3 regions of the Alkalibacter saccharofermentans DSM 14828 genome follow, and region 3 is predicted to be linked to each of the others. Evidence: riboswitches for the same ligand, from Rfam matches in the RefSeq annotation. Region 3 holds a riboswitch; each other region holds the start of a gene.
The links. A riboswitch is a leader RNA that binds a small molecule or an ion and turns the genes downstream of it on or off. The one in region 3 is predicted to bind cyclic di-GMP.

Region 1 (10,596 bases), on a different contig from region 3:
AGCTGTAAAGCAATCAAGGTTTTCCAACCCTCCATATAGGTAAATTATTCGTGGCGTTGACATATTAATCAAATTCTCTTCTACTAAACACATGGATTAATAATTAATCATAGCACTGAGAAATACGGGTGCTATGACACACCCGTAATGTCTTTACTGCCTATTAGTCGTTTATGTTATTGATATCAATTTTTTCGCCCCTTCACCAACTTCCGCGCATTTTTCATGCCGCCAAATTCTTTAAACATACGCTCTATCTTTTGGTTTTCAATCTGCTTGCTATTTAAGCCCTCATAAGAGGCCTCATTCTTTAGCTTGGTATAGCTATTGAGTCTCCTATGATCAATTGTGCCTTCGGACAATGCTTTTTGGATAGCACAGCCTGGTTCATTTTTATGTGAGCAATCGTTAAATTTGCAATCCTGAGCAAGCCTTTCTATATCCGCAAAAGACTTTGACAGGTCTGCGCTTTGAATGCCTAACTCTCTCATTCCCGGCGTATCAATCACAACTCCGCCAAGCAGACTTGGAAACATCTCCCGCCCTGTGGTCGTGTGCTTGCCTTTGTCGCTTTTGCCGACTTCTTTTGTTTCAAGCATTGTTTTGCCTAGCATTTGATTTATAAGCGTTGATTTTCCCACGCCAGAAGAACCAATAAAAGCTGCAGTTATTCCTTCTTTCATGTAGGGTTTAAACTTATCAATGTTATCCTCAAACATAGACGTAGTAATTATGTCTGCATAGAAGGAAACCTGCTCTACCTCTCGAATTACTTGTGTCAAATTTTCGCAAAGATCAGATTTTGTCAATACTATTACAGGCGTGGCGCCGCTATCCCAAGCAATAGACAGATACCGCTCCAAACGATTTAAATTGTAATTACTATTTAGAGACATGCAAATAAATACGATATCAATATTAGATGCTACTATCTGGGCCTGTTTTTTTATGCCTACTGCCGTACGCAAAAATACACTTTTACGGCTCAATATGTAATGGATGATAGCCGTATCTTCTATTTTTTCATAAGATACCATCACATAGTCTCCAACTGCAGGGAACTTATAAAGCTCTGTTGTTTCATGCCTTAGCTTTCCGGATATTTGAGCCTGCTGCTCTCCATCAACCGTTATTACTTTATACGATCCTTTATGTTGAGCAATCACACGAGCTAGTCTTAAACCTTCGTAGAAGCTAGATTCATTTATATATCGGTCTGTTAAACCATACGATTTTAATAACTTCAATGTTATACCTCCTATCAAATTAGCTTTGAACAGGAAGGAGGTTTTGATTCTTATATTTTCAACCCCTCCTTCACCATTGCTATCTCCAACGCACATTTTTTATTTTCATTCATAAAACAATTCTCCTTTTACAATAAATTTTAATCCTTTAAATATTTTTGTTTTTTGACAAGTTGGATTTTGACTGATTCATATAACGCTCATAATCTTACTAAAAAAACTGGAAGTTAGCAAACAGATCATTACTCAAGATATTGTTTTAATAACTTCACACCCATAACTGTTGCAGGGATTCTGTAATTAGGTGCTAGATTGGATAGAATAACAACTGCCGTTTCAGTCTTTGGACAAAAACCTAGATAACAGTTATAATCTCCCGTTCCGCCGTTGTGCCAGATGATGTCGTTTTCTCTGTCAATGATCCATCCAGCGCCGATTTCATCCATATTAATACCCATGGCGCTGTAGGCTTTGGTTGATGAATTTATAACAGCAAGAGAATCGTGGCAACTTGCAAAGATATCTTTACCCGCAAGCTGAAGTTGAGCGTAATCGAGCATGTCTGAAATTGTCGATGTCAGTCCGCCAGCGGAAAGATAGACGTCGTTGGCATTCCAGTCCCAATACTGTTTCAAATCGCCTTGTCTATCGGATATGTGCGTATTTTCAAGCCCTAGCTCCTCCGATGCAAATACATTAACCAGGGCTAAATAATCTCTGTCGTAAACTGCTTCAAGAACAAGCCCAAGCGTCGCATAACCAAAATTTGAATAGTTAAATTTTGCCGTTTCATTAGTCACAGACACCTTTGACAAACTTTTCAACAGCATATCATCGGTTATTCCGTAGAAATCATTTCTTCTGCCGAAGAAATTGCCTATCATCGGCAATTCAAAATAATGTGATTTATAACCGGATGTGTGCGTAAGCAACTGCTCTATCGTTGGGTATGTGTTGCCTACAGGCATCTCAAGATGTTTATCAATTGTATCGTCTAAGTTGATTTTCCCTTCAATTATTGCCCTTTTGATGAGCGTTGCCGTAAATGTTTTGGTCAGTGAACCAATTTCATAAGTATGTTCCACTTGGGGCATCACAATTGTATCCTTACCATAAACCGTATAGGTTGCTTGCCCATCCTTAATAATCCCCACTGTAATGATGGCATTATCATTACCTTTCATCGTATAATTCAAGCAATCTTCAAATGACAGTCCTGGAATTTTGCTCATTTGATAATTTCCATAGATTACAAAACCATAGACTATTAACACGATAGCCAAAATAACTACAATTAAGATATGCAGTATTTTTTTGCCCTTTTTTTTCACAAGCATTCCTCTTTTCACATGAAAAATATGCCCGACTATAATTGATTCAACCATACAATATATATCTCTGTCAGATTTGACGAACTGCTTTATCTAACTATTATCAAAACCTATTTAATCCATTACTTTAGCTTGCCTTGCTAGGGCAATATTGTTTTTAAAATTTTAGGCATCATATAAATCTAGAAATTTTAATGTATTTTATTAAACTGTGTTATCATCTTATTGACACTAACACATGTAATGCTGAACTATTCACATTAATCTGTAATTGCCGGTGGAACATCAGGATCAATATACTTTTCCACTTCATCTAACACGGGAGTTATGATTCCAGCTTTTTCCTTAAGCTTTTTAAATTCTTTCCTCAAGTGCATCATCTCGTCGCGGGCATTCCTAGCATGACGCACACCACCGATATCGAAAAGCTCCGAACCTAACACACGCTGCAACAGGGGAACCATGATAAAGTCGGGAAAATTAATGCTCCAACGCAGCTTAGGCGGTTCAATAGGATAACCCAGGGTTCGTAAAACCTGGAATGCTTCCCGCATACCGTGCCAGCATTTCCTAATTGCTTCCTTGTTACGCGCCAGACGATAATTGCATAATCCAGCCATATAAATAGAGCCGGTAAGTGATAATGCGATTGCCACATGATAACGTTTCCACGAATCCATATTTTTACTAAACACTACCGGAAATCCTGCCGCTTTAAAAGCACCGGCTATTTGCTGTAGACGCTCGCTTACTTCCCCGTCAAGTTCACCCATTGTCATCTTTTCTGCAACTATAAAGCGGACAACATGCCCGTCGCGCTCACCACCAGCGTTGACATGCCCCAACAAAACCCGCTCACCCCCCAAAGCGTCAATCATGGACTGCGGACCTTCCGCGTCATTGTGCATAAACAGAAATGACGGTATATGCGGATTTGACGAAAGCGCCGGAAGTGCATCATGAAGCTGTGTTTTTTGTATTAATACCACACATACATCAAAGTACTCGTCCTCGGGCACATGGTCAACCAGACGTACCTTGGTAGATGTTTGCTCTTTTGTCTTAAAATCTTCCAGTACGACACCATGCTTTTTCAGATCCTCATACCTGGAGCCACGGGCTACAAGCGTTACATCCATTCCCGCCTCACGCAACTTGGCTGCATATAGACTGCCTAGAACACCCGCGCCGAAAAACAAAAATTTCATCTGCTTCATTTCCTGATCAACTCCTTATGTGTTCTAATTTAATCTTAACCCAGTTACAAAATCTCCTCAACCCTATCAGCTTAAATTCTCGGTAAAATTGTAACTAAGCACGAGGTCTTTTATTCAAACTTTCCATAATTTGCTTATACTGTTTGATGATCTTGGAGAAAATCTGTGTACGGGTTTCCATTTCACATAGAAGTTCAAAGTCCTATTTTTCTCAATGTGCTTGTTATCAGGTGTCGTTTAGCTCAGAGCTTAATGAAGATTAACCTAATGAATTGTGCAAATGACCATCAATAGTTATTGTTATGTAATAACACCAAGAATACGTATTCGTGATTTAAACAAATCCACTAAAGGAGCTATCTCTTTGCCACGCACAGCCCATATAAAGCTCCGTAAAGAGTCTACCATGTTTTGTAAGGCGCGATAAGCGAGCTTACATAACAACATCAGTCCAATCCAAGCAGCTAACCTATGCAACAAGGGATATAATCTGATCACGTCTATCCCCCAGTACCAAAACATCTATCATAATTTTTAGTCTTCAATGCGGGTGGATTAGTTTAGTTAATTATTTACGTTTTTATCTACTGATAAACTAACCGATTAATTAATTAATCATACTGCTGGAAAAAACGAGTGCTATTACACACCCATAATGTCTTTACTGATTATTAGTTTTGAAGTGTCCCCTTTTATATAATTTAATTATTTCCGTTAGATCTGTCTGACTGGGGGTTATTATTCCAACTTCAATCTCGAAGTAATTGCTTTCAGAAGCAAAAGATTAACCAGTGTAATGATTATTCCTTCCACCAGAAGAATACCAAAGTATCGATAAGGAAGATTATTTGACAACCTCAACATCATATCGTGTAAAGGGATCAAAAAAATTATCTGGGTTAGCTGAATACCGATAAACAAAATTACAATCACAGCAATAAGATACTTCAAAATCCCTGAGAATGAAATCTTCACCTTCACGGCTGAATCCATCAAAAAATGCTTTAGCAGAACGGAAAGCAGCAAGTATCCGATGACAAAAATAATTTGAGTTTGAAAAAACAACACTGTCACCATAAGAAGGCTTATGGCTATATATGTAAAAGATAATAATTCATTCCTTTTTGAAAAAAGTACGATCACTACCGGAATGATAAAAGTGGAAACAATGCTGATTGACCCTCTAAAAAGCAGAAGGCTAACCACAGACAGCGCAAGGGCGAAAGCAGACCTTGTAAGGACATTAATTTGATCACTGAGATCGGATTGATTTTTACGTCTACTTAAACTCATTGAATCATCTCCTTTATTTTTCTTAACGTATCATGATATTTCTTTTCATGTAACGATCTTTATTAAACACTTTGAATAGATCTGTCTTCGAATTTTTCGCTTCATACATTGCAAAATCCGCATATTCGATCAGGTCAAAAAAGTTTTTGGTATGAAGGCCATAAACCGCCATCCCTCCACTGCAAAGCATCTTTAGCTCTTGAGAATCTATTGTGATAGGCGTATCTAATACATGGATTTGAATATTCTCCCAAATTTTCCGGCACTCCGCTTCCCCGACGTCTTTATATCCATGGATATAAAGACCGAATTCATCCCCCGAAATTCTTATGGCAATGAAGTTCTCAAAGGGAAGGCCTTTCAACCGTCGGGCAAATTCCTTTAAATATTCGTCACCCGCCCGATGTCCAAAGGTATCATTTATCTGTTTAAATCGGTCGAGATCCAAAAATGTAAAGATTCCAAATTTCTGGGGATCATTTGCGATTGCCATCTCAATTTCCTCTCGGTATTGATACCTGCTGACAAGGCCGGTAAGTTCATCCTTTACTAGGCGATTGTTTAAGTCTAAATTTAGCCGGTGGAGTTGGGCATTGCTCTTTTCCAACTGCCGTTTTATGTTTTGAAGCTGATTATTCAACTTTTGAATTTCTTCAAATTGGCTTCGAACAATTTCCATATTATTGGTCATCAGATCCCGATCCGTGCTTATAATCAGCCCCATAAATCGATGGATTACATCCTTAGCTCGACAATTGGATTGCTCATTACTCATAAGACTGATATTCATCCCTAAAACAAATACTCTTTCATTTTTAACCATCATACATAGAGATATGGTGACCGTTGGACTAATAATTTGAAATCCATCATCACAGATAAAGCTGCCTTCTTCATCGTAGGCTTTGTTTCCAAGTTCTGTAATCCGTTCCCGGTCCTTAGGTTCAAAAATATCTTTTAAATTCCTTTGATGAGGGGAAATAAGAAAGACGGGATCATACCAATATTTAGTTAACAGGTTCAAGTTTCGATCCCCTTGTAAGAAGAAGGAAATATCATACTGATCCATCCCTAACCTCCTTTCTAAAATCCACTTTCAACAATATGTTTTTTCTGCCCAATTCACAAAAACATCGGCGGTAGCGGAGTAGTAATCAACGTTCCACATTTCCCACAGTTTTTCCGTGTTTTTAAAAGCTTGCCCCCCTACGGCAATCTTTACACTCGGATATTTCTCTTTTACAGCTTTCACAATATTTTCACAGGTGGGTAAGTAAAGAGGCATGGTCACGGATAAAGCAACAATATCAGGTTGATGTTCTTTAATCGCTTCTAAGATTGATGCTTCCGGAAGAGCCGCCCCTAGATAATAACTGTCCCAACCTTGATATTCAAACATGTCGGAAAGCATTCTTGCACCCATTTCATGCAGCTCACTTCCCACGGCGCAGGAAACGATCCGTTTGTTTTTCCTCGGCTTACTGAATATCTCATCATAAAAACCCGACAGCACGGATTGAGTAACGGAAGTAATATAGTGCTCTTTATCTATAGTAATAATGTTTTTATGCCAAAGATCTCCTGTTTCTACCATTACTTTTGCAAGGATCTCTTCGTATATATCCATTAAGGACAGTCCTTGCTTCTTGGCTTCATTAATTACATCATGTGCTTCTCTTGTTTGACTCTTTATTAAGGCCTCCAGGTAGGCTATTCGAAGTTCAGAATGCTTCCCTTCCTGAAACTTTGAAGATAAACTGATTTCCGTTACTGCATTTGTGGTCACTTCCATTGCAGTTTTCAAATAGTCGGTTGCTTTTTTCAATTCATCTTCAGAAAGCAGTCCATCGGGATAGCTGTTTAAAATTTCAGATAGAATTAAGTAATGATCATTCATGTGCTCCATTATTCGATCACGATCCAAGTCCTTCATCAAATTACAAAGCAGCTCATAAATCCATATAGCATATCCCTCAAAAATTTTCCCGTCGCTGAAATGAACTGCAGTCATTAAAAAACTGATGTTATACACCACATCTTCATACATCAATCGTTTTCTTCTCTCATCTAATTCCTTTTCAAGTTTCGGGTCACGCTTAAATTGTTCCTGAAAAACCTTTTGGGCAATTTCCACGTAGCGTTGATCTGTATAATTCACTAATAAACTCATGGACACATCTCCTTTAATTAATAGCTTGATTATTAATAACTGTGTTGACTCTAGCATTATCAAAGATTAATAACATTTTAAAACCACCTACACATGTAGGTAGTTTTAGAGTCTTATCCTCGACTTTAAGTCAATAATTTTTAACTTCCCTACAGCACTTTGCAGGACAAAAAAAACTTTATCCTTCTTATGCGCTCCTATCAAAACCCCCAAAAAACCTTCCTTTGGTAACTGGCTATCTCTTGTTTTCACAAAAGACCCTTTAGCTTTGCGTCCTTACCTTACGATAAGTTTGCTATTATCATTTGAAGGTTTCAATAATAGGTACAGTACCCAACTATATCCTTATTATCCCCTCATTCAACTTTAATTACAACACATTATTTACTTTGACAAACTCCTTATAGCAAGTTTGCTTCAAGTATGTAGTAATACTCCCAATAACGCGTGTTCGTGTTTCAAGCGAATTGTTAATACCCACTTGATCTGATCATGCTTTGCTCGTAACTTTTGTCTGTGCCGTGGTGAATTTAATCGCTTATCTTGCCATAGATGATGATATAACACCTGATATCAACGGGTACTGAGGTGACAGAAAAAGCACCACTAAACGACCTTTCCGGCAAGATTGAAATCGTAAAGTGGTGCCCCAAAACGTATGGTCATAATAACACTTTACGAGAAAAAATTCAATCCTGACACAAATATTTTTCATTGAGAGCAAGGAAACGTGCTTCTGCCCAGAATGCCAATTGGTCAGTAGCCTATTTTTTTATCATATTCCATTATCTCTAGAAAGATTTGAACGAGATCGGGATCAAATTGAGTCCCTGCATTATTTTTTATTTCTTTCAGGGCTTTTTGTTTGGTAATCGAAGGTTTGTAAACTCTGCCATTAGTCATCACATCAAATGCATCGACGATTGCAATTATTCTGGCAAGTATTGGAATATCTCCGCCTTTAATCCCAAATGGATAACCCTTACCGTCCCAACGCTCGTGATGGGATAGAATCTCTTGAGCAATATGCGCTAAGCTTACCGAGGCGCAAGCAATTCGGTACCCTGTTTCGGGGTGCTTTCTGATTTCTTCCCATTCATCAAAAGTTAATTTGTCCGGTTTTTTCAATATATCCTCCGATACAGATATCTTTCCTATATCATGCATGATGGCAATAAGAGATAATTTATCCATATCCTCATTGGTAAGGTCTAATGGCTCTTGAAATCTAAAACATAATTCGGATATTCTTTTTGCATGCTCTTCTGTTTCTTCACTTTTTTCTTTCAAAGCTTCTAGAAGTGTTGATATTAAATCTTCCCTTACGCTGTTACTGTTCATGAGTTTGTTTTTGTACATCCTGTCTTCTGCATCAATCAGCAGCTGTTTAATCGATTTTTGGATATTTATTTTAGTTGCTACTCCTATGGCCATTTTAACCGGTACTGCTTTTATATAGTAATTACTGCACTCATCAATTATTCTGCTTGCAATTTTTCCCGCAATATATTTGCTTGTTTGAGGTAGTAGAATGATAAATTCATCACCACCCCAACGGGCAATTACATCTTCTTGTCTACACGATTCTTTTAAAATCTTTGCAGTGCGTATTAATAGTTGATCTCCTACCTCATGGCCATAAGCATCATTTGCTAGTTTCAAACCATTAATATCTGCCATTATTATGCTTAAAGGGAGTTGCCGTTTGGTATTCAAACGCTTCAATTCATCTTCCATGTATGCCCGATTAAAGATACCTGTTAGTTTATCATATAAACTTAAGCACCTGATTTCTTCGTCTCTTAGCTTTCTTTCCGTAACATCTGTCATAACAATTAAAACGGATGAGCTCCCCCTGTATAAAATATTGGAAATGGACAATTCAACCCATTTTTCCCCATCAAGTGTGTTTATCTTAAGTTCCATGTTATTTAACTGCGTTTGTATATTCTCACGAGACTTCTTTTCAATTAAAAGAGACTCTATTTGAAAGCTGTACTCAGGAGATATGTCATCCAAAAATGAAGCCCCCATAAGATCTGAAGAACTTTTAGACAATATTTTTGATAATGCAGGATTACAATATGCAATGCGCTCATTTTGCAAAACACAAATACCTGCGGGAATACTTTCGGCCAAAGTATAGTACTGTGTTTCTGATTCAAGTGAAAGAGCTCTATTGCGAAGGAGGTTGGTAATTCGCAATTTAAGTTCGTAGGAATTTACAGGCATGCTTATAAATTCATCAACCTCGTTTAAAATATCTTGGTGTAATCGGTTTTTATCATGAGAAGACACCAACAAAAGTATCGGTAAAAAAACCGGATTAGCTTCCTTTTTTAATTTTAAGGCATCCTTTCGATAATTATTAAACGTTTGGTAGTCTGCAATAAGCAAGTCAAAATTGTTTTGCATCTTTTCATCTGGCAAAACTACTTCATAGCTTTTTGAAAGAAATTCTTTCAATATCTTTTGATCTGCTTGCTGACCAATTAGCAATAGTACTCTTTCCATTAGTTACCACCCCCCTTTTTTCAATTGTGTTATCTCTGAACTGCCAAGTCTCATAATATACAGGTGGTATTAATAATTACAATTCTTTTCGTCGTCAATAAACTCCGGATTTCCGGTCAAAACCCCTCTGAGATCACTCAGTGGACGGCCTACCTTTAATCCGGAACTAGTTATTTCAAGTTCTCTTAGCGTTTTTTCAAAATCGCTCATGCGTTTTTTAAGTACACCGATCACTTTTCGTAATTCACCTTTCAATTCCACATAGCGAAGAAAGACAATACTGTCTGCGAGATAGCTTATGCCGTATTCTGACACTGTAAAATCCCCTGTAATGCTATGAGTTTCATTTAGCAAAAGCATTGTTACTCCCATATTTTTTAGATACTCCGATAACGCATGAATGTGCCTTAACATTTCACCCTTGTCACGAGGACCTTTGCTAAAAGATAGGAGGTAGCCGGAAATGCTGTCGATCATGACTATTTTAGTGTTCATATGCTCGACATCGTTACGAATAAGATACGCGAACTGGTCAGGTGTATATTCCAGAGAATTCACCTTCACCACTGAGAGAGTGTTTTGATCTAACATTTCACTAATTGGTATGTTCACCGCTTTCATGCGTTTGAGAAGAGATTCTTTTCCTTCTTCAAAGGTATAGATAACGGTACGTTCACCTCTTTCAGAAGCTTCTTTTGCAAATTGAACACCCAATGTCGTTTTTCCCACACCGGTTGGACCGCTTATGACAGTTGCAGTACCTTTTTCAATTCCTCCATAAAGTAGCTTATCCAATTCCGGGATGCCTGAAGAGATGGTTTCAA
Region 2 (10,596 bases), on a different contig from region 3:
TCTCCCTGAGATTTTAAAAGAAAAGCTTCCGAATGATTTGAAATCCATACCCATAGTAGCGGTGGGAGGTCCTTGCAAGGCCAACGAGGTTCTGTACAGATCGCCGACATGCGTGGTATATGCCAGTGAGGATATGGCTGCTTCCAAGAAATTCAAGGAGCTTATCGCCACAGAAGTGTACAACGTCAAAACCGACGATGACATCATAGGCACTGAAATATGTGCTGCCATGAAAAATGCCTACGCAGTAAGCTTGGGTATGGCAGAAGGCTACAAAGGGATAAAGGGTCTTACTCACAACAATACAAAATCCGCGCTATTTACTATAGCTACTGAAGAGATGGATCTGTTTGCAACAGCCATGGGTGGAAGCGCCAAGTCAGTTTATGGGCTTCCCGGATCAGGGGATCTCGAGGTTACAGGTGAAGCAGGGCGAAACAGGATTTTGGGAGAAGTGGTTGGAGAAGGAATGAAGTCCAGCATGGCAATCCAAAAAATGCAGGATGAAGATATAACCGTAGAAGGCTACCCGGCAATCAAGTTTGGGTACAATCTGGTGAAAAATCTGGACGAAAAGGGTAAGATCGATATAAAAAGACTTCCCTTGTTGACAGCTCTTTATGAGATACTATATCAGGATGCTCCCTGCTATGAAACTATCCAGAAGGTCTTGAACGATTACTGCAACAGCTGATAAAATGATTTGTTGCAGGCAAAAGAGTCGGAATTATCTTTCCGACTCTTTTGCTATGTAATCATATATTTTTTTAAGCTGCATAACGTCCATTCCAGGGAAAATCCCACTATTTGTACCAAGTATGAAGCCTCTGAAATTAGTGGTTTTGCGTATCTCATCTGCGATGAGCTTCATTCCATCATCGGTCTTGGACTTTTCTATATGGTTTACATCCAGATGTCCCCACAAACAGATTTTATCTGCATAATCCTTCAAACAGCTTAAGTCAATCTTGCAAACCTGGTCTATGCAGTGAATTCCTTTGAAGCCTGCATCGACGATTTCGTCAATAATAGAAACATAGTTGCCGTCGGAATGGAAAAATGGCACAAGATTATTTTTATGAGCATGCTCCACCTGATGCTCAAGGGAGGAAAGGAACAAATCCTTAAAAAGCGGAGGGCGTATGATCAGCCCGCCCTGATAGGCAATGTCATCTGCGATAATAGCACCGTCGATTCCCAGGTCTGAAATAGCGCTTAAGGCTTCGATATTTATTTTGGAGACTCTTTTAATGAAATCCTTTGTTTCGTCACTTTTCTTAAGGATCATGGAAAGGAATTTCTCGAATCCATAATATCTTATGCCAAGCTCGAAAGCGCCGTCGAGGATAGAAAAATTAAAAAAACCAGTCATGTTGGTCCATTGGGAAATCTCATCCTGGGGTATTTTGATGCTTGGGAAAGCTTCAGAAAAGTCATATACAGGTGGAAGCACTATTATATCCACGCCCAAATCTAAAGCATAAGCATTTTTGGTATCAAAATCCACACTTGACACTTTAAAATGCTCCTTTATGGCATCATCGTCAAGCACCAGCTCGCCTTTTGGAACAGGGATACCTGATTTTCCTGCTATTGTGTCTGCAACTATTCTTTTTGAAGCATGATTATCAGACATGATCCACCGGAAATTTCAATTCGTCGATTATGACATTGCGTACGGCTTCTGAAAGCGCAGCTGTATCATTTTTATTTTCGTCGGTGATTTCAATCGGCGGCAATATAGTCATTTTGACAGTAGCCGGCTGTATTTTGATGCTTCCTTTTTTCATCATATTTATCGAGCCGTTTATCGCCACCGGTACTATAGTCGCTTTGCTTTTTGAAGCCAGCTTGAACCCCCCGGCCTTAAAGTCCATGACTTCACCTGTTTTGCTGCGGGTGCCTTCGGGAAACAAAACTAGATTGTAGCCTTCCTTCAATGCATTTATCCCCTCCCTTATGGCTTTGAGAGACTGGCGCATGTCCGTTCTGTCCATAAAAACGCATTTAAGATGCTTCATCCAGGAGCTGACTACCCTCATCTTGGTCATTTCTATCTTGGAAATAAAACCCTTATCCCTGTTCACATACCCTATCATCAAAGGGATATCAAAATTTGACTGATGATTTGCTACGAACAGCACAGGCCCTGTTGCAGGGATATTTTCTTCCCCCTTGACCGTAACGCTGCTGCCGGTAAGCCTGATTAAGTTCATCGCCCATTTTCTTGCCCTTTTGTTGGCAAGCGCGTAGGCATCAGCAGTCCTATTTTGCCTTTCGAATTTGTTTGCCTTTGCCAAATCGGGAATAGTAAGCATAGTGCTCAGCCCAAAGTAAATAAACCAAATAATCGTTCTCATAAAAATATCGTCCTTTCCATTTGATGGAGCTTTGTCCGTTCATTATAATATATCATAAAGATATAGCCAACTGTAGAGAAAAACTTTTTAGAAAGATATTCATATTTGGAAACTATTTCGTAAACTTCGAGGTATATATTGTATAGAGGAATTAGGGCGAATATTTGAAAGGGGATGAAGTGGTGAAGAAAAAGATGGCTATTATTTTAGGAGGAGTAATACTTATGGGATTTGTCCTAGCCGCAGTAGTTTTCGCATCGCAAAATTTATTGGTGAAGACTGATTCAGATGGATACCTATATACAGTACGGGGCGAAAAAGCCAGCATAAAGGGCTACGAAGGAGAAAGGACGATTTTGGAGATACCGGATGCCATAGAAACGGAAAAGGGCGAAATCATGGTAAAGGATATCGGGCGTGGAGCCTTTTCGGAGAATGAAACCCTAGAGATGATAGTAATAGGCGAAAATATAGAGTCCATAGGAAGTTTGGCATTTTCTGACTGCTCATCCCTTAAGAAAGTCGAGTTTATGGGTGATGCGCCCGCCATGGGCAAAGACGTATTCGCAGGGTGTCATAGGGAATTGGTTCTTTTATTTGAGCATGGGAAAACAGGTTATTCCAAAGACGAGTTTGGTTACGATGCACAACCTTTTTTTAGAGTGTATTACGAAGCAATTAACGAAGACTCAGGTGATGTTCCTGAAGACGGCGGCAGATATGGAGAAGGTGAAGAGGTTGTGGTCTTGGACAACTCTGGGAATTTGACGAGAATGGGACATACATTTAACGGGTGGACTGCAAATCCAGATGGAAGCAAAGAGGCGTACCAAGAAGGGGAAATAATAGTAATGCCCGGAGAAAACCTGATTCTTCATCCAAATTGGAAAATAAACAAATACGAGATTACATTTCATTCCAATGGAGGAGATAAAATTGATGCCATTGAAGTCGAGTATGACAATCTGATACCTGAGCCTGAGAAGATACAGAAGAAGGGCTTTGTGTTTATCGATTGGTTTAGAGATAAAGATCTAAAGGATAAATGGGACTTTACATCTTCAAAAGTGAAAGAGGAAGTGGAGCTTTATGCAAAGTGGTTCGAGCTTCCAAAAACACCAACGGGACTGAGGGCAAGCACTCATGGCTACGATCAGATCAGCCTGGCTTGGAACAAATCCGGAGGGGCTGAAAGCTACGAGATATTCAGAAGCGACTCCAGCCAGGGAGACTATAAAAAGATAGGTGAAACCAAGACCGCTGCATATACAGACAAGGGTCTCTCTTACCAGAAGACGTATTACTACAAAGTGAGGGCCAAATCCAGTGAAGGGGATATAAGCGCTCAAAGCGAGCACTCAAAATCAGCCTCTGCCAAGGCAGAGCTGATGGTTCCGGGAGGCTTTGCTGCCAGTCGCCACGAGCCAGCTAGGATGAGGGTAAGCTGGAATCGATCCGTAGGAGCAACGGGTTATGAAATCTATAGATCTGACAGCCCATCAGGAAACTTTACCCTATTGACCAAAACTACATCAACAAGTTACGTAGACCCAAATGGAACGTGGAACAAGGGAAACTACTATAGAGTCAGATCCTACAGAACAGTAGGTGGCAAAGACGTATACAGCGGCTATACTTCAGTCAAGGGATATGGAAGAGTAGGGGATGCGCTAGGGAGCTATCTCTCATCATCCTCCAATAGGACAAGCGTAAACAATGCTACAATCAGATTAAATGGAGGGCATCTTTCCAATGCCTGCGTATATTTCACATCGGAAGCCATGAGAAGGGTAGGAGTGCCTGTAAGGACGTCCATGAGAAATATCGACTATCTCCTTCCGTATCTATATGAAAATGGTTGGAAAAAGGAGCGGGACTACACCAGGTTGAGAAAAGGTGACCTGTGCTTTACTACTGATGCTGCCGGCAATAAGGATGGAAGGCCTACCCACGTCTATACCTTTATGGGGTGGGTGGAAGAAGGCAATTACGAGTATGCATATATTTGCGACAATCAAGCTCCATACTACGACAACAAGGTTCTTCATATCAGAAATTTCTTAAATCCCGGAGAACATGACGGATCGGAAAAAGAAGCGTTTAGTTATTTTCTTTACAACAGATAATAAACAAAAGCGATGCCGGAAGATAACTGGCATCGTTTTTGTTTATCAGGCAGTGTTTTATGGTATTAATTATGACAGGAGGGGATTATTTTGGATGAGCATAAATCACATATGGGCCATAATGATAATAATGGAAATCAAAAGATGTCAGGACACGGTCATAAGGATCATCACGAAATGATGATAACAGATTTTAAAAGGAGGTTCTATATTTCCATTATCGTGACAGTGCCGATTCTCGCATTATCTCCTATGATTCAAGATTGGCTGGGATGGGAGATGGAGTTTGCAGGCAGCAAATACATTTTGTTTGCATTGTCCAGTTTTATCTATTTATACGGAGGTTGGCCTTTTTTGATAGGATTCGTGGATGAAATAAAAGAAAGAAGCCCAGGAATGATGACGCTCATTGCCATGGCAATCTCCGTAGCCTATTTCTACAGCTCGGCAACTGTATTTCTAATCGAAGGAAATGATTTTTTCTGGGAACTGGCCACATTGATAGATATCATGCTGTTGGGTCACTGGATCGAGATGAGGTCGGTGCAGGGAGCATCAAGGGCAATGGATAAGCTGGCACAGCTGATGCCTGATGAAGCGCATCTCCTATCGGAGGGAAAAGTCATGGATATAAGCGTCGACAAGCTGAATGTAAATGATACGATACTGGTCAAACCTGGTGAAAAGATACCTGCCGATGGGGAAATAGTAAAAGGAACAGGCTACGTCAACGAGTCGATGCTGACAGGCGAATCAAAACCGGTTGAGAAAGGGGAGGGTGATGATGTAATAGGTGGATCGGTCAATTCTGAAGGGTCCTTGGAAATATCAGTTAAAAAAGTAGGAGAAGATTCTTATCTGTCAAAGGTAGTCCAATTGGTCCGTCAGGCTCAAGAATCCAAGTCAAAAACTCAAAACATGGCTGACAAGGCCGCGCTATGGCTTACAATAATAGCGTTGTCTTCAGGAGCAATCACTCTAAGTGCTTGGTTGTTGGCGGGAGCCGAATTCACATTTGCCATAGCCAGAATGGCGACAGTTATGGTAATCACATGTCCACATGCTCTAGGACTAGCCATACCTTTGGTCACGGCGAATACGACTGCTATTTCAGCAGAAAATGGGCTTCTGATAAAAAATAGGACCGCCTTTGAAAATTCTAGGAAAATAGACACGGTTGTGTTTGACAAGACAGGAACTTTGACGGAAGGAAAATTTGGAGTGAATCATATTGAGGTATTTGGGGACAACATGGATAAAAACAAGGCGGTTCAAATTGCCGCATCCTTGGAAAAAAACTCCGAGCATCCCATAGCCGACGGAATAGTTGCACATGCTAAATCGATTGGCATGGAGATGTTTGATATAAATGAGTTTAAAGCTATAAAGGGAAAAGGGGTAGAAGGTTATATAGATGGAGAAAAGTATTTCATGGCAAGTCCGGGATTTTTGCGGGAAAACAACATAAACATACCCGGTGATATGCCCGATTTTGATATTTCAACTAATGTTTTTCTGTTAAAAGAAAAAAATCTGTTAGCTGCATTTGGGCTCTCCGATAAAATCCGGCCCGAATCAATGGAAGCTGTGGAGAAACTGAAAAGCATGGGGATAGGCTGCTGGATGCTCACAGGGGATAATAAAAAAACTGCTGCTCAAGTATCTGAAAAATTAAATTTAGATGGATACTTTGCGGAGGTTTTACCTGAAGAGAAACTAGAAAAAATCAAAGAGCTTCAAAACAAAGGCAGGTATGTGGCCATGACAGGTGATGGAATAAACGATGCTCCGGCACTTGCTCAAGCTGATGTGGGGATTGCTATTGGCTCTGGGACTGATGTAGCGGCCGAAACTGCCGATATAATTTTAGTCAATAGCAATCCGTTGGATGTGACGGTACTCATTGTTTTAGGCAAGCTGACATATAGAAAAATGATTCAAAACCTGATGTGGGCCACAGGATACAACGTAATTGCAATTCCTTTGGCCGCAGGCGTTCTCTATTCCGCAGGAATTGTCATATCTCCGGCTTTAGGTGCTGTGCTGATGTCCTTAAGTACAATTATAGTAGCCGTTAATGCCAAGCTGATCAAGTTATAATTTTTCTATTTTTTCCTTATCCGAAATATCTTCTTTTAGAAGATGGGAGTAATCCTCGCCCATCTTTTTCTTGAGCTTGCCTGCCATTGCGATGTCATTTATGAGTATAGCTCCGGCTAGCTTGCCATCTTTGAAAAACAATTTTTTGAATTTAGTGTCGTTTCTATCTCGCAAGCAGTTCAAACCTTCAGTCTTGCCTTCGATGTCTCCAAGTGAAAATGCCTTCACGTTTAAAATCGTAAGCATGTTTGAAGGTGTGATGGCTTCATAAGATTCTTCTTTGCCAATCATGTTCCGGCCTGCCATTTTACCTTGTTCTATGGCAATAGGCCAGATATTAAAAGACATTTGATTGAATTCTGCAACATCTCCTGCTGCGTAGATGTCTTTTGCGCTGGTTTCCATGTACTCGTTGACTATTATCGCCTTGTCTGTTGCTATTTCAGCATCCTTGGCAAGGCTTATGTTGGACCGTACTCCTGTAGAAAAGAGCACAAGATCTGCGTCGACCTTATCGCCGCCCTTTAGAATGCATCCGGTTACCGGATTGCCCTCTATTTTTTCAACCTGGGCGTTTAAGTACAATGATATGCCTTGATCCTCCACGATTTTTTTAACCACATTAGAAGCCTCTTCGTCCATCTGCCTTGGCAGAAGCCTGGGGGCAAACTCCACAACGGTTACATCAAGACCTAATTCTTTTAATGCGTTTGCAGCTTCTAGACCTAAAAGTCCTCCTCCTACTACTGTAGCCTTTTTCGCGGTTTTCGAAAATTTTTGAATGCTTTTTACGTCATCCATGTCTCTAAGTGAAAAAACTCCCTTGCTGTCTGAGCCTTCAACAGGTGGTACGAAGCTGGATGCCCCATTTGCCAGAAGCAGCTTGTCGTAAGGCAGGCTCTTATCTTCTGAGATGATGACGGTCTTTTCATTTGTATTTATTTTTTTCACCTTGGTTTCGAGGATTATGTCTATTTTGTTGTCTCTGTACCAATTTTCCGGATGTATGTAAATTTCATCAATTGAAAAATCTTTTGACAGATAGTGTGAAAGCCTTGTTCTGTAATAAGTGTAGTATGACTCCTCTGTTACCATTGTTATTGTTGCAGACGGATCATGCTTTCTTATCTCTTCGGCGGCAGAAAGCCCGGCTGCTCCGTTTCCTACTATTACTATATTCATTATATTTCCCCCTTGAATTAAAGTTACCTTATTTTTATCCTTCTGTGGTCAGATTTAAACAAATCAAAAGGAGCAGTTGTTCGAATTTTAGTACAATTTTATCATATTTAAAGGCCGGGTTGCTTGTGTTTGTGGTTTTTTTGTGGTAGAATTGTACTGTAGATAGATTTACTTGCTAGAAGTGTATGCTTTTCAGCGATAAAGGCAAACCAGTCGAAAGGCTGGGACGCAAAGCCAAGGGTCTTACCTTTTTAAAGGAAGATAGCCGGTTACCGAAGGGGAAGTTTTTTTATTGTATTAAACCGATGGACTTTTCATCGATAATGGCAAACCAGTTGAAAAACTGGGACGCAAAGCCAAGGGCCTTAACCTTGAATTCAAGGAAGGCAGCCGGTTGCCGAAAGGAGAGTTTTGTTTATGAAAAAGCTCAGCATAGCCGCTGTTTTAATATTTGCAATAATTGCTGCAGGAGCAGCAACTGGCAACGTATTTTCAAAAGATCAAGACAGTTTGATAAACGACGAGCTTATACCCTTGAGCTCATCTCAGAATATCGCTTATAATGAATTGGAAACTGCTCTTGAAAATCTTGACGTGAAAAATTTCGAAACCTCATCAGGCAGCATCGAAGTTAATGAAAGCCTGTTGGAACAAGGAGTCATAGGAATCAAATTCAATTACGGATTGGATAAAAAGATAAAAATAGTGGTGGAAAAAGGCGAAGAGCAAGTGCACTACAACTATGTTGATATAGGTAATTACGAATTGTTTCCTCTGCAATTTGGCAACGGAGACTACAAGGTATCGGTTTTGGAAAATACTACAGACAACAAATACAGAGTCCTTGGCACTTACGAAGCAAATGTAAATTTAACAGACGGCAATTTAGTATATTTAAACTCTATACAAACAGTAAATTGGAGCAAAAATGATGAAAGTTCGGTTATTGCAAAAGAGCTTACGGAAGGACTTGAGACAGACTCACAAAAATTCAAAGCAATATATGAATATATAGTAAGAAACATAGACTACGATTACGATAAAATTGACGGACTTGATTATTCCTACATACCTGACAACAGGGTTACGCTAGAAGAAAGAGGCGGCATATGCTATGATTATTCCGCATTGATGGCTTCCATGCTTCGAAGCGTAGGAATACCATCGAAATTGGTCAAAGGTTATGGAGACTTTCAGCCTGAGGTATACCATGCTTGGAACGAGGTCCTTTTGGACGGAGATTGGTACGTCGTCGATGCCACTTATGATGCACAGCTATTAAGAAATGGCAGAGAAGTGCAAATAGTCAAGAGTCAGGATGAATATTCAGCAGTTAATTTCTATTAAATTTGATAAATAAGTTTCTTGATGAATCCCCAAAAAAAATCCGGCACTCTGCCGGATTTTTTTTTAAAGGTCTGGTCAGCGTTATTTATGATACAATTAACTAATATGTCAACTATATGATACTTGGAGGAATCTACATATGCTGATGGCTACCAGTTACGGTCTTTCTTTAGTGCTGATTATAAACATAATACTGACTTTTACGATAATATTTCTCGAAAGAAAAAATCCGCAGAGCACTTATGCATGGCTGCTTCTTTTATGGATGATTCCTGCAGCGGGGTTTGTGTTCTATTTATTTTTTTCTCAGAATCTGGCTAGAAGAAAGATATTCAAGTTAAATACAGAGGAGAAAGCTCTCACCAATAGCTTGATTCAGAGGCAAAAGAAGGATATGGCTGAAGATAAGATATATTTTGAGGAAAAATCAAGGGAGAGATATAAAGATCTCGTCTATTTTCATCAAAATCTTAGCAATGCCCTTTATACCAACAACAATAAATTAAAGCTCTTTACAGACGGGAAAGTAAAGTTTGATGCGCTGATGGAGGATATGAAGAAAGCAAAGCATCACATACACTTCCAATACTTCATATTCAAAAGCGGAATTTTGGCAACTGAAATCATGGAGATTCTTAAAAACAAAGCAAAGGATGGAGTGGAAGTAAGGCTTCTCTTCGACGATATGGGGGGGTTTTTTCTAAATAAAAAAGATATGGATGACCTGCTTGCGGCGGGAGTAAAGGTGGCTAGGTTCTTTCCATCAAAAATAAAGCTAATAAATTTAAAGGCTAATTATCGAAACCATAGAAAAATAGTTGTAATCGACGGCAACATAGGCTATATTGGAGGATTCAATGTAGGGGATGAATATCTAGGCTTGGACAAGAAAAAAGGCTATTGGAGGGATTCGCACCTGCTAATTGAAGGAGCGGCCGTTTATGAGCTCCAGCTTAGATTTATCATGGATTGGCGGGCTTCAAGCAGCGATGAGATAATGATAACTTACGAATATATGCCGGAGATTCCTCGTGCGGGACGGGTAGGCGTACAAATAGTTTCTTCAGGTCCGGACGATGCCAACGAGCAGATAAAGCAAGGCTACTTGAAAATGATCAATACCGCAAAGTCGTATATCTACATTCAGACGCCGTATTTCGTGCCGGATCAGAGCATACTGGAAGCTGTGAAAATTGCGGCCAAATCAGGGGTTGATGTCAGAATTATGATTCCGGACAAGCCAGACCATATATTCGTATATTGGGCTACTTTTTCATACGTAGGAGAATTGTTAAAGTACGGAGCAAAGATATATATTTACAACAACGGATTTTTGCACGCAAAAACCGTAGTTGTAGACGATCAGATTTCTTCCGTAGGGACATGCAATTTTGATATAAGAAGCTTTTCTCTGAATTTTGAGGTAAATGCTTTTATATACGATCACGATTTTTCTTATCATATGAAGGAAGTTTTTATAG
Region 3 (10,596 bases):
TTTGCAAAGATAAAATCCAGTAGAAACATAAAAAATGCAACAGACATAAAAATCAACTCGGTCAATACCTTTGCAAACGGAAAGGAAAGATGGCCGGGTACGGGTAGCAGAAGCTATGTTACTGCAAATGCCGGAGTGACAGTGCAGTTTTATGCAGCTGGAGCCAGCAGCTTAAGCTCGAAAATAAATGAAAATATAGCAATAGAGCTTATGAAAACAAATAGCAATGGTTCATATCTAATGAGTCATCCTTATCTTAATTCAAACTTAAGGCTAAGAGGGGTAAAAGCAGCGAAGGATAGTGGAGGATTAGACGGTTATGTTATTACAAATGCCCGTTACGGCCACGGCGTGGGAATGAGCCAACGTGGAGCCCAGCAGATGGCTAGAGCTGGAAAGACCTATAGAGAGATTTTGTCATTTTATTTTGACAAGACAGAATTAAAGACACTAGAAACTACTGTTCCTGAGCTTCCAAGCAGGGGAGACGGCACGGATGCCACCCAGCCGGCGCCTACCATATCAAGCAGCAAGCATAAGCTGCAGTCCAACAGCGTGACAGGAATAGCAGAAAAAACAAGCGTGAGCGCTTTCTTGGGCAACTTTAGCGTGAATAACGGTTCCGTGTCATTGGTGGCTGCGGATAAAAAAGCCAAGACATCAGGCAACGTAGGCACAGGAGATGTATTGTACTTAAAGGATGGTTCGGGAAAAGTCGTAAAAAGCTATAGCGTGGTCATTTACGGAGACGTAAATGGGGACGGGGAAATAAATGTATTTGATATAGCGGCTATAAGAAGAGACATATTAGGAGCGGTTAAAATACAAGGAACTTACAGATCAGCAGCAGATGTAACAAGAGATTCAAATGTAGATATTTTCGATGTTTCTGCGATTAGAAGGCATATACTAGGTACGAGTAAGATTAATCAATAAAATACAGATGATAGGAGCACATATGAATAGAAGAGGTGCAATAAAAAACTATATTAAAACAACGATAAAAGTGTTGATTATTATGTTGTTGATATCAGGAAGCGCATTTGCAACAAGTGTTAATGTAAGATCGAATAAGTCTTCATACAATCCTGGAGAAACTGTCACAGTGAGCGTTACTTTTAGTGGTAGTCAAATTATTGGAGTTCAAGCAGGATTTAGTTATGATAGCTCTTTGTTGCAATACACCGGGGGACAAAGTCTTATATATTTTGATGGAAGTCCGGTTAATTCACATACGGCTACATTGACATTTAAAGCCTTGAAAGAAGGCAGAGCTACAGTGACTGTCAATAATATTAAAGTAAGTACTATGGCAGCAGATGAGACGCTATCTTCTAGAAGTGTTAATATATCGATTGTCAAGCCAGCTGCCAGCTCACCTAGCAGTGGTTCATCAGGGTCATCTTCTGGTAGTTCATCAGGCTCTAGCAGCTCGTCAAATACCAGCTCAAGCAGCAATACGCCGGCTCCCAAGCCAGAGCCAACACCTGCTCCAGAGCCCGAGCCGGATCCGATGGAAAAGGCTGTCGAAGTAAAGATAGGCGAAGATACAAAGTATCTGTGGCCGGAGCTTGCAAAGATCAAGTTGCCTGAAGGCTTTGAAAAGGGAAAGGCAGCTTATGGTGAGGATGAGATCGAAGTCGCGGTTTCTAAGAATGAAGACACGGATTTGACTTTGGCGTATTTCACCGATGAGAAAGGTGAAAAGGGAGTGTTTTACGTATTTGACGTGGATAAGCAGGAATTCTATCCTCGTGTAAATTTAAATGCAAGATCAAGCTACACGATTTTGAAGTTAAATGATGCTGAAGAAATTCCCCAGGGCTATATCGAATCAGAATTTGAAGTAGACGGCAACAAGGTGGATGCCTGGGTTATGGAATCCGGCAAAAGCGAAGATTTTGTTTTATTGTACGTTATGAATGAAGAAGGGGAAAAAGGGTTTTATACCTACGACAAGCTAGAGGGAACGATGCAACGTTTCACCGACAGGGTCGTTGAGGTAGAGGTTTTGATCGAACCGGAACCTTTGAGCGTATTCGAAAAGATTTTCTCAGACCCACTTCTTGCGACCATATTCGGCGGTCTCGGTCTTGTAACAGCAGGGTTGACTGCGGGACTAGTCAAATTAGGCAAAGGTGGCAAGTTCTAAACTGAAAGTTAAAAGATATAATATATAAGTAAAGCTGGGCTCCCACAATGTGGGAGCCTTGTGCGTGTGCTGTGCAGCATTATGGATAAATATATTGATGACAAAATGGAAAAAAGAATTAAATAAAAATTATAGGGGTATACAAATAGTACAAACAAAATTTAAGGGGGGATTATCGTGAAAATGAAAAAAGCTGAAGATATCAAAATCTACTACGAAGATGAAACAGGGACAATTATTTTAGAAAATGAAATCGACAAGTATAACCTGTCACAGATGTTCGAAGAGTCGCAGATATTTTGGGGCGAGCATGGTGGGTATTTTGTTCATATAGAAGATCAGTACTTGCCTCTTGAGGATTTTGTGTTGTAAAAGGGCGATATATTAGTTGCATAGCACAGGGTCCGGCATGGAAACCGGACCTAACAAAGTTTAGCAATAGTATGTGCCGGATTATATTTCACATGCCATGCCTCTGAGTTGAACTACCTGGTCTTCCTGGCCGAGTACTACCATGGTATCGCCATCTTGTAAAATTTCATTGGAGCTAGGGTTGAATTTTAATTTTGTATCGCCTTTCCTTTTTATGGCAAGGACAATGAGGCCGGTTTGTTCAGGGATTTTTGCCTCCATTAGAGATTTTCCAACAAAATCTGAATTTGTACATATCTTGACTTCCTCTAAATCCAAGGTTACATCTCCGGCTTGGGTTATGACATCTAAAAAAGACATTACCGAAGGTCTGATTACAAGAGCTGCCATTCTTCTTCCGCCAATTTCATTTGGGGAAATGGTATTGTTTGCGCCTGCTTTTTTAAGCTTATTATGTGCGTTTCTATCGATTGCTTTTGAGACTATATAAACATCATCATTCATTTGCCTGGCTGTAAGAACTGTGAAAACGTTGTCCGCATCGTTTGATAGAGTAGAGATTACTCCTTTGGATTTCTTTATGTGCGCTGATTCCAAAACGTCTTCGCTGGTTGCATCTCCGACTATAGTCAGAACTCCTTCGTGTCTGAGTTCACTAGCACGGCGATGATTTTTTTCGATAACCACAAAAGGCAGATCGTTTTCGCGAAACTGTTTTATGACCGTGTGGCCTATTTCTCCGGCACCGCATATAATGTAGTGGTTTTTGAGCTCAGCTATTTTATTCTCCATTTTTCTCCTCCTCCAAGCATCTTTAAGTTCGCCTTCGAAAAATAATGCTACAAGACTGGTAAATCCGTAACCAGCAACGCCTAAACCAGAAAATATAATAAAAATAGTAAAAATTTTGGCTGGAGCTACCATTTCACCAACCTCTCCATATCCTACCGTCGATATGGTTATTGCAGTCATGTATAAGGCGTCTATGAATCCAACGTTTAAAAGCTGCATATAACCGATAACGGCTACTACAATGATTATAGAAAAAGTAATGATTATTACTAAAAATTTACGATGGCTTTCCATGAAATCATCCCCTTGCGGTTTTTGCTGAGATATAGGTTGTAATAGTTTTTAATACTCCCTCCCCTAAATTATATCAGCTATTTGTTTGACATTCCACCGTATGTTTTATATCATTAATTAGATGTAAATAATAACAGAAGGCACATGTGAATGAATCCAATAAAAATCTTTAAGAACGTACTTGTTGTTTCTTTGGTTCTTTTAATAATCTCAGGTTCCGTTTCAGCTCAGGAGGCAAGCATAAAAATCACCACACATCCCCGGCAAATCGAAAAAGGGGATGTTTTCAGCGTGATTATTTCAGTCGAATCCTCAGGTGAATCAATCGGCACGGTAATCGCTGGATTATCTTATGATGCCCGGATAATGGAGTACGACACAGGTGGCGGAAATGCCATTATGATATCCGATGGCAAGGGGGGAATATCCGACTTTAACACAGGAGGAGCAAAGACTGTTGTCTACGAGCTTTCATTTGTGGCAAAGGCTACTGGAACCGGAAGGTTTTCAGTGGATCAAAGCGAAATAATCGGTGGGGAGACGGGGATATCTCTGGGAAACCCATCTGCAGGCATAAATATATCGGTTAAGAACCCGGTGGAAGAAACCATAGAGGAAGCTCCAAAAGTAGACCCGGAGGAAGACCCTGTAAAAATAACTATCGGAGACGAGGACTATTATATACTAAGAGACATATCGGGGGTGGCATTGCCGGAAGGCTTTGAAAAATCAGGTTTCAAGTACAAGTCACACAAGGTGGCAGCGGCAGAAAACAAAACAAAAGACATCATAATCATGTATATCATGAATGAAAAAATGGAATCGGCATTTTATCTTTACGATCAAGATGATGGCGCCTTTTACCCTTATGTCAGTCTCCAAACGGATCATAGCCATATAATCCTGCCCATAGATATCGAAGTTGAAGGGTTTGAAAAAATGGACTTTGTTGAGTTGGATGCTTCCGTTGAAGTTTTGGTCAGTACCGATGGGACAAGAGATTTTTATATTGTAAAGGCAGTAGCCTCTGGTGGTGATATAGGCTATTATCTTTATGATTTACAGGAGAGAACTCTGCAAAGGGTGAATGTCAACGGAAATGAAGCAGTTTTTACTGATGAGGTCAAAGGCTTGTCAGTTTTAATGGAGGACGATAGAGTAAGGAACGCATTTTTTATATTGGCATCTGTCTGTGTGCTGCTTGGCATAAGTTGGGCAGTGCTGAGAAGAAAAGCCTGATTCGTGTGTAAAGTTATTTACATATCTTTCTTTAGATGGTATTATTATAAGGGAATATTTTCATATCAAAGAAGTCAGTACTTATTCGAAAGATTTTTGGAGTGATGCATATATGACCAGACAACTGAAAATGCTTATACTTGTGTGGATGGACGCATTTTTAATAAGCATTTCCTTTTACGCCGCTTTGGCACTGAGGTTTGACAACGCAATACCCGCTATTTACATTGAAAGCCTCAGACAGAACATTTTGTTTTTTGTTTTTATAAAACTCATGGTTTTTGTAGTAGGGAAGATGTATCATAGCCTTTGGAAATACGCCAGTATTTCGGAACTTGTTCAAATAATGTTTACCATTTTCTTTGCAAACCTATTGGTAATGTCATTTGCTTATTTAGCCGGAGATATAAACAACGTGATATTTCCGAGAAGCGTCTATGTTATAGCGGCCATACTCGATATATTCCTTATAGGTGGAGTGCGGGTAGGCTATAGAGCTCTTCCAGCCAAGCTTAATAAATACAAAGGCTGGGGAATGAAAAAGCGTGTTATGATAATCGGCGCTGGAGATGCAGGGGCAATGCTGGTTAAGGAAATCAACAACCATAGCGCATTAAACAGCAAGATAGTCGTCTTTGTAGATGATGATTCCACCAAGGTTGGTCTAAGAATCGGCGGCGCGCCGGTAGCAGGCACTACTGAAGAAGTGCCTAAAATCGCAAAGAAATACGGAATAGATGAAATAATAATAGCCATACCTTCAGCAGGCAAGGCCCAGATACAAGATATCGTTGCCAAATGCAAAAAGACCAAGGCGAAGCTTAAGATCCTTCCTGGTATTTATGAGATAATCGGAGGGAAGGTCAAGATCAGTCAAGTCAGGGACGTACAGATAGAGGATCTTCTGGGCAGAGAGCAGATAAAGCTTGATACCAATGAGATTCGAAATTTCATAAAATACAAGACCGTGATGGTTACAGGTGCCGGAGGATCAATAGGATCGGAGCTGTGCCGTCAAATCCTGCATTTTCAGCCTTCCGAGCTGATACTCGTGGAGATTTATGAAAATAGCGTCTACGATCTGCAAAACGAGCTTAACAGAAAGTATGAAGGCTTGAATTTAAAGGTAATAATAGCTTCTGTAAGAGATAGAGACAGGATGGAAGAAATCATAGGTACCCATAGGCCGGATGTAATATTCCATGCAGCGGCCCACAAGCACGTTCCGCTGATGGAGAGCAATCCCAAAGAAGCTGTCAAAAACAACGTATTTGGAACCTTAAACGTCGCTCAGATGGCAGACAAGTTTGGCGTTTCAAAATTTGTACTCATTTCCACCGACAAGGCAGTAAACCCTACAAACATAATGGGAGCCACTAAAAGACTTTGTGAGATGATAGTCCAATCAATTGACAAAGAAAGCAAGACGGAATTTGCGGCGGTCAGGTTTGGAAATGTCCTTGGCAGCAACGGAAGCGTAATTCCTCTGTTTAAAAAGCAGATTGCCCAAGGAGGACCGGTGACCCTTACTCACGAGGATATAATAAGATATTTCATGAGCATACCGGAAGCCACTCAGCTTGTCTTGCAGGCAGGGGCAATGGCAAAGGGCGGTGAGATTTTTATTCTCGATATGGGAGAGCCCGTCAAGATAATAGACCTTGCAAAAGACCTCATAAGGCTTTCGGGATTCGAGCCTGACGTGGACATAGCAATAAAAATCACCGGATTAAGGCCGGGGGAGAAGCTCTACGAGGAACTTCTGCTGGACGAAGAGGGCGTTAGCAAAACGGTACACGAGAAGATTTTTGTGGGCAAGCCGATTTTTACCGATTACGAAAAAATCCTAAAGCACATAAATACCCTAGATGAAGGAATAAGAACTCCAAATGCCAATTTAAAGCATATCATGGGGAGGATCGTTAAGACTTACAAGGTGTATGAAGAGGAAAACGTAAAGGCTGATGCTCAGAAAAATGAAAATATGAAAATAGGAAATTGATATTATCCGGCACATTGTGTGCCGGATTTTTAATGCTAAAAACACGCTAAAAAACAGCTTGTAAGTGAACTTAAAATTAAATATAATAAGTGTGACGTAGCTGCGGCGGATTTAGAGGTGTTTAGGAACGGAGGGTAAGGATTGACCGAAAATAAAAAGTTGGAAGAATTTTTAAGCCTAGTAGATAGGTATGATTTTTTCGACAAGTTATACGACAACATCAGGTTGATAGATCCTGAGAACAAAAAAATCATATACTGCCTAAACGACCAGATCATCGAAGAAGAGGGAAGCTGTTATGGTTTTTGGGGTGATTCCAAGATGTGTCCTGACTGCGTTTCTATGAGAGCCTTTAAGAATGAAGACACCTCCGTTAAGATAAAGTATACGCAATCAAGCGTATATTTGGTTACCGCTCTTCCTGTCCAAATCAAGAACAAGAAGCTGGTTCTTGAGATGATAAAGGATATTACAAACACGATCACTATCGAAGGTCAGATCAACGGAAAGAGCAGGACTCAAATGAAAAACATAGCCGAGAGCCTTCAAAACATGGTGGTAAGGGATGGTCTTACCGATCTTTTCAACAGAAGATATATAGATATGAACATGCCTAAAGCACTGGAAAAAGCAAAGAAAGATGGTGCAAGGCTTTCGGTTGTGATAACAGATATCGACGATTTCAAGGAAGTCAACGACACGTACGGACATACTGTAGGGGACGAGGTGATAAAAGCCTTTGCAGATATAATTACCCGATCCATACGAAAGGATTTTGACTGGGCAGCAAGGTACGGCGGAGAGGAATTTCTAATCTGCCTGCCGGACAGCGATGGAGACAAGGCCGGGGTAATTGCGGAAAGGATAAGAAGAACCCTTTCAGAAAAAGAGTTCGTATCAGAGGGGGAAAGCTTTTTCGTAACGGCGAGCTTTGGGGTATGCACGGTGGAACCAAGCTCTGATATGGAGTACCTAGAGGTAATAGATTGTGCTGACAGAAGGCTAATGGATGCAAAAAACGAAGGCAAGGACAAGGTTAATTGAAACAAGTTATCAATTAGAAGCGAAAATGCTAAAAAAGATGTTTTAAATGCGCTAATTAGTGTATAAATAAACTAAACATATACGAATACATTAAGAATTTTAGCGTTGACAAACGGTTCGGGCTAAAATATAATAAATTTAATTAAATTCAGTAAATTTATTGAAAAAGGTAAACTTGACGAAAGTCAAGGACACAAAGCGTGAAGTCTAAGGCAAATTGCTATGACGGTTCGGCTGCCAAATATTTTATTTTGGCAGCTTTTTTATTTACTCATTTTATAAATGAGAGGGGGATGCAATATGAAAAGAACAAGATTTACAAGAACACTGTCCATGCTTATGGTAGTCATGATGATGATGACAATGATGCCAGCAAGTGTCGGGACGGCGGGAAAGAATGACAGCGGAGGTGTGGTAGTTGCTGCAGCTGAAACAGTTAAACTGGACGTTCTCAATAATAGTGCAGGAGATATCATTGTAAATGGTACGTTGTACACTCATGGGAGCGTAATAACATTCAACGCAGGAGATAACATCGTGATCAAGTCAGCGCCAAAAGAAGGGAATGTATTCAAGCAGTGGAATTTTCCTTGGGCAAGAGGCAATGACAAGTTCATCTATGAAGATCCATATGAGTTTATAATCACTGAAGATACTGCGGTTAGAATCAAGTTTCAACAAGGGAATGTCACGACATATACGGTGACATTCGACCCGGGAGACCACGGTCAGATTGAAGCGACTAATATGCAGATTCAAGAGGTAGCAGAGGGACAAGCTGCAGACGACCCGGGTATCATACCCAATGAAGGATACGTCTTTAGCGGCTGGGACAAAGATTTTTCTAATGTACAAATGGACATGACGGTTACAGCCCAGTACAGCATTAAGCAGCATACCGTTACATTTGATCCGGGATTAGGGTCCTTTACCGATGACAGAGAAACCATCACCCAGATGGTAAATCACGGAGGAACCGCCGTGACACCTGATGACAACGAGGTGATAGCACCCGTTGGACACGCTTTCAACGGGGAGTGGAGCCCATCTGATTTGGGGAACATCACAAGCGACAAGACATTTACAGCCCAATTTGATAAAAATCAATACACGGTAAGCTTTGATGTAGATGGAGGCGCACCAGAGCCTGATGACCAAACACTTGATTTTGGGAGTCTGGTTTCAGAACCGTCAGATCCTGCTAAAACAGGATATAGCTTTGATGGATGGTACAACGGAGAAGATGCATGGAACTTTGAAACTGACAGGGTACCTGCAGAAAATATAACATTAACTGCTAAGTGGAGCAGCTCAACAGATACTGGATACAAGGTAGAACACTACATTGAAGACTTAGACGGTGGGTTTGAGCTTCGGGAAACTGAAAATCTCACAGGAACGACCGGTGAAACCGCAAATGCTACAGCGAAGGCCTACACGGGATTTATCCACGACGGGTCAGCACCAGGGAGCGTCTTAAGCGGTACGATAACAGCAGATGGCAGCTTGGTTTTAAGACTTTACTACAACAGAAATCAATACACAATAGATTTTGATGCTAGTGGAGGCGCGCCGGAGCCTGATGATCAAATGCTAAAATTCGGAAGCCTAGTTTCAGAACCGACGAATCCCGTAAAAGCAGGATATAGCTTTGATGGATGGTACAATGGAGAAGATGCATGGGACTTTGAAACTGACACGGTACCAGCCGGAAATATTACGCTTACAGCAAAATGGAGTTCCGGAACAGATACGGGTTACACCGTTGAACATTACTTGGCAGATTTGGACGGAGAAGGATTCACCTTACATGAAACTGAAGATCTAACAGGGACTACAGGGGAAAATGCACAAGCTGATTCCAAAGCATACACAGGGTTTACCTTCAACTCCGAAATTGACGGAACTGTGGAAAGCGGGACAATCGCAGCTGATGGAAGCTTGGTGCTTAAGCTTTATTATGATAGAGATTTGATTCCGGTTACTTTCTTGCCGGGGGACAATGGCACCATAATAAATTTGGGGATTGCCAGTCAGATGGTGCCATATGAGGGTACCGCTCAAGATCCTGGAATAACAGCCCACCAAGGCTATACTTTCCTGGGTTGGACAAAATTGCAGTCGGTACAGATGATACAACCTTTAAGCGACAACGGATTTACACCAAATGATTTGACTAACATAACTGAGGCCACTGTCTTTGTAGCAGCTTACTCAACAAATAGCTATACAGTAAGCTTTGATGCAGATGGAGGCACACCGGAGCCTGTTGATCAAGCACTCGATTTTGGCAGTCTGGTTTCAGAACCGGCAGACCCCGTTAAAACAGGTTATACTTTTGACGGATGGTACAACGGAGAAGCTCCGTGGGACTTTGAAACAGATAGAGTAGCCGCAGAGGATATAACACTTACCGCAAGATATACGCTGAACGAGTATACAGTAACATTTGATCCGGGAGAAAACGGAGCTCTTGAAAATGAAGGGCTGGCAACACAAGTGATATCCCATGGGTCAGGAGCAAGCGATCCGGGAGTCGTTGCAAATGAAGGATATACATTTACCGGATGGGACGGATCCTTTGACAATATCACAGGAGAGATGACAATTACCGCTCAGTATAGCTTAAACGAATATACAGTAACATTTGATCCAGGAGAAAACGGAGCTCTTGAAAATGAAGAGCTGGCAACACAATTGA

Region 1: it holds a riboswitch for cyclic di-GMP, as region 3 does, so the genes downstream of both, BUB93_RS10965 (cobalamin B12-binding domain-containing protein) here and BUB93_RS05170 (InlB B-repeat-containing protein) in region 3, are expected to answer to the same signal.
Region 2: it holds a riboswitch for cyclic di-GMP, as region 3 does, so the genes downstream of both, BUB93_RS06805 (transglutaminase-like domain-containing protein) here and BUB93_RS05170 (InlB B-repeat-containing protein) in region 3, are expected to answer to the same signal.

The regions. Positions count from the first base shown of each region.
Region 1 covers NZ_FQTU01000024.1:983-11,578, reverse strand. The annotation lists gene rsgA (ribosome small subunit-dependent GTPase A) at 186-1,247, opposite strand; gene BUB93_RS10985 (serine hydrolase domain-containing protein) at 1,490-2,632, opposite strand; gene BUB93_RS10980 (ketopantoate reductase family protein) at 2,839-3,795, opposite strand; gene BUB93_RS10975 (hypothetical protein) at 4,534-5,088, opposite strand; gene BUB93_RS10970 (GGDEF domain-containing protein) at 5,111-6,157, opposite strand; gene BUB93_RS10965 (cobalamin B12-binding domain-containing protein) at 6,185-7,258, opposite strand; cyclic di-GMP riboswitch class I at 7,482-7,565, opposite strand; gene BUB93_RS10960 (diguanylate cyclase) at 8,015-9,772, opposite strand; gene BUB93_RS10955 (ATPase domain-containing protein) at 9,842-10,596, opposite strand, start outside.
Region 2 covers NZ_FQTU01000008.1:49,455-60,050, reverse strand. The annotation lists gene BUB93_RS06835 (NAD(P)H-dependent glycerol-3-phosphate dehydrogenase) at 1-694, shown strand, start outside; gene BUB93_RS06830 (uroporphyrinogen decarboxylase family protein) at 728-1,636, opposite strand; gene BUB93_RS06825 (lysophospholipid acyltransferase family protein) at 1,629-2,360, opposite strand; gene BUB93_RS06820 (InlB B-repeat-containing protein) at 2,543-4,486, shown strand; gene BUB93_RS06815 (copper-translocating P-type ATPase) at 4,577-6,586, shown strand; gene BUB93_RS06810 (NAD(P)/FAD-dependent oxidoreductase) at 6,581-7,768, opposite strand; cyclic di-GMP riboswitch class I at 7,962-8,045, shown strand; cyclic di-GMP riboswitch class I at 8,084-8,170, shown strand; gene BUB93_RS06805 (transglutaminase-like domain-containing protein) at 8,186-9,115, shown strand; gene cls (cardiolipin synthase) at 9,255-10,596, shown strand, end outside.
Region 3 covers NZ_FQTU01000005.1:134,916-145,511, reverse strand. The annotation lists gene BUB93_RS05205 (SpoIID/LytB domain-containing protein) at 1-936, shown strand, start outside; gene BUB93_RS05200 (cohesin domain-containing protein) at 959-2,152, shown strand; gene BUB93_RS05195 (hypothetical protein) at 2,330-2,524, shown strand; gene BUB93_RS05190 (potassium channel family protein) at 2,606-3,610, opposite strand; gene BUB93_RS05185 (hypothetical protein) at 3,761-4,849, shown strand; gene BUB93_RS05180 (nucleoside-diphosphate sugar epimerase/dehydratase) at 4,962-6,851, shown strand; gene BUB93_RS05175 (GGDEF domain-containing protein) at 6,993-7,895, shown strand; cyclic di-GMP riboswitch class I at 8,054-8,137, shown strand; gene BUB93_RS05170 (InlB B-repeat-containing protein) at 8,196-10,596, shown strand, end outside.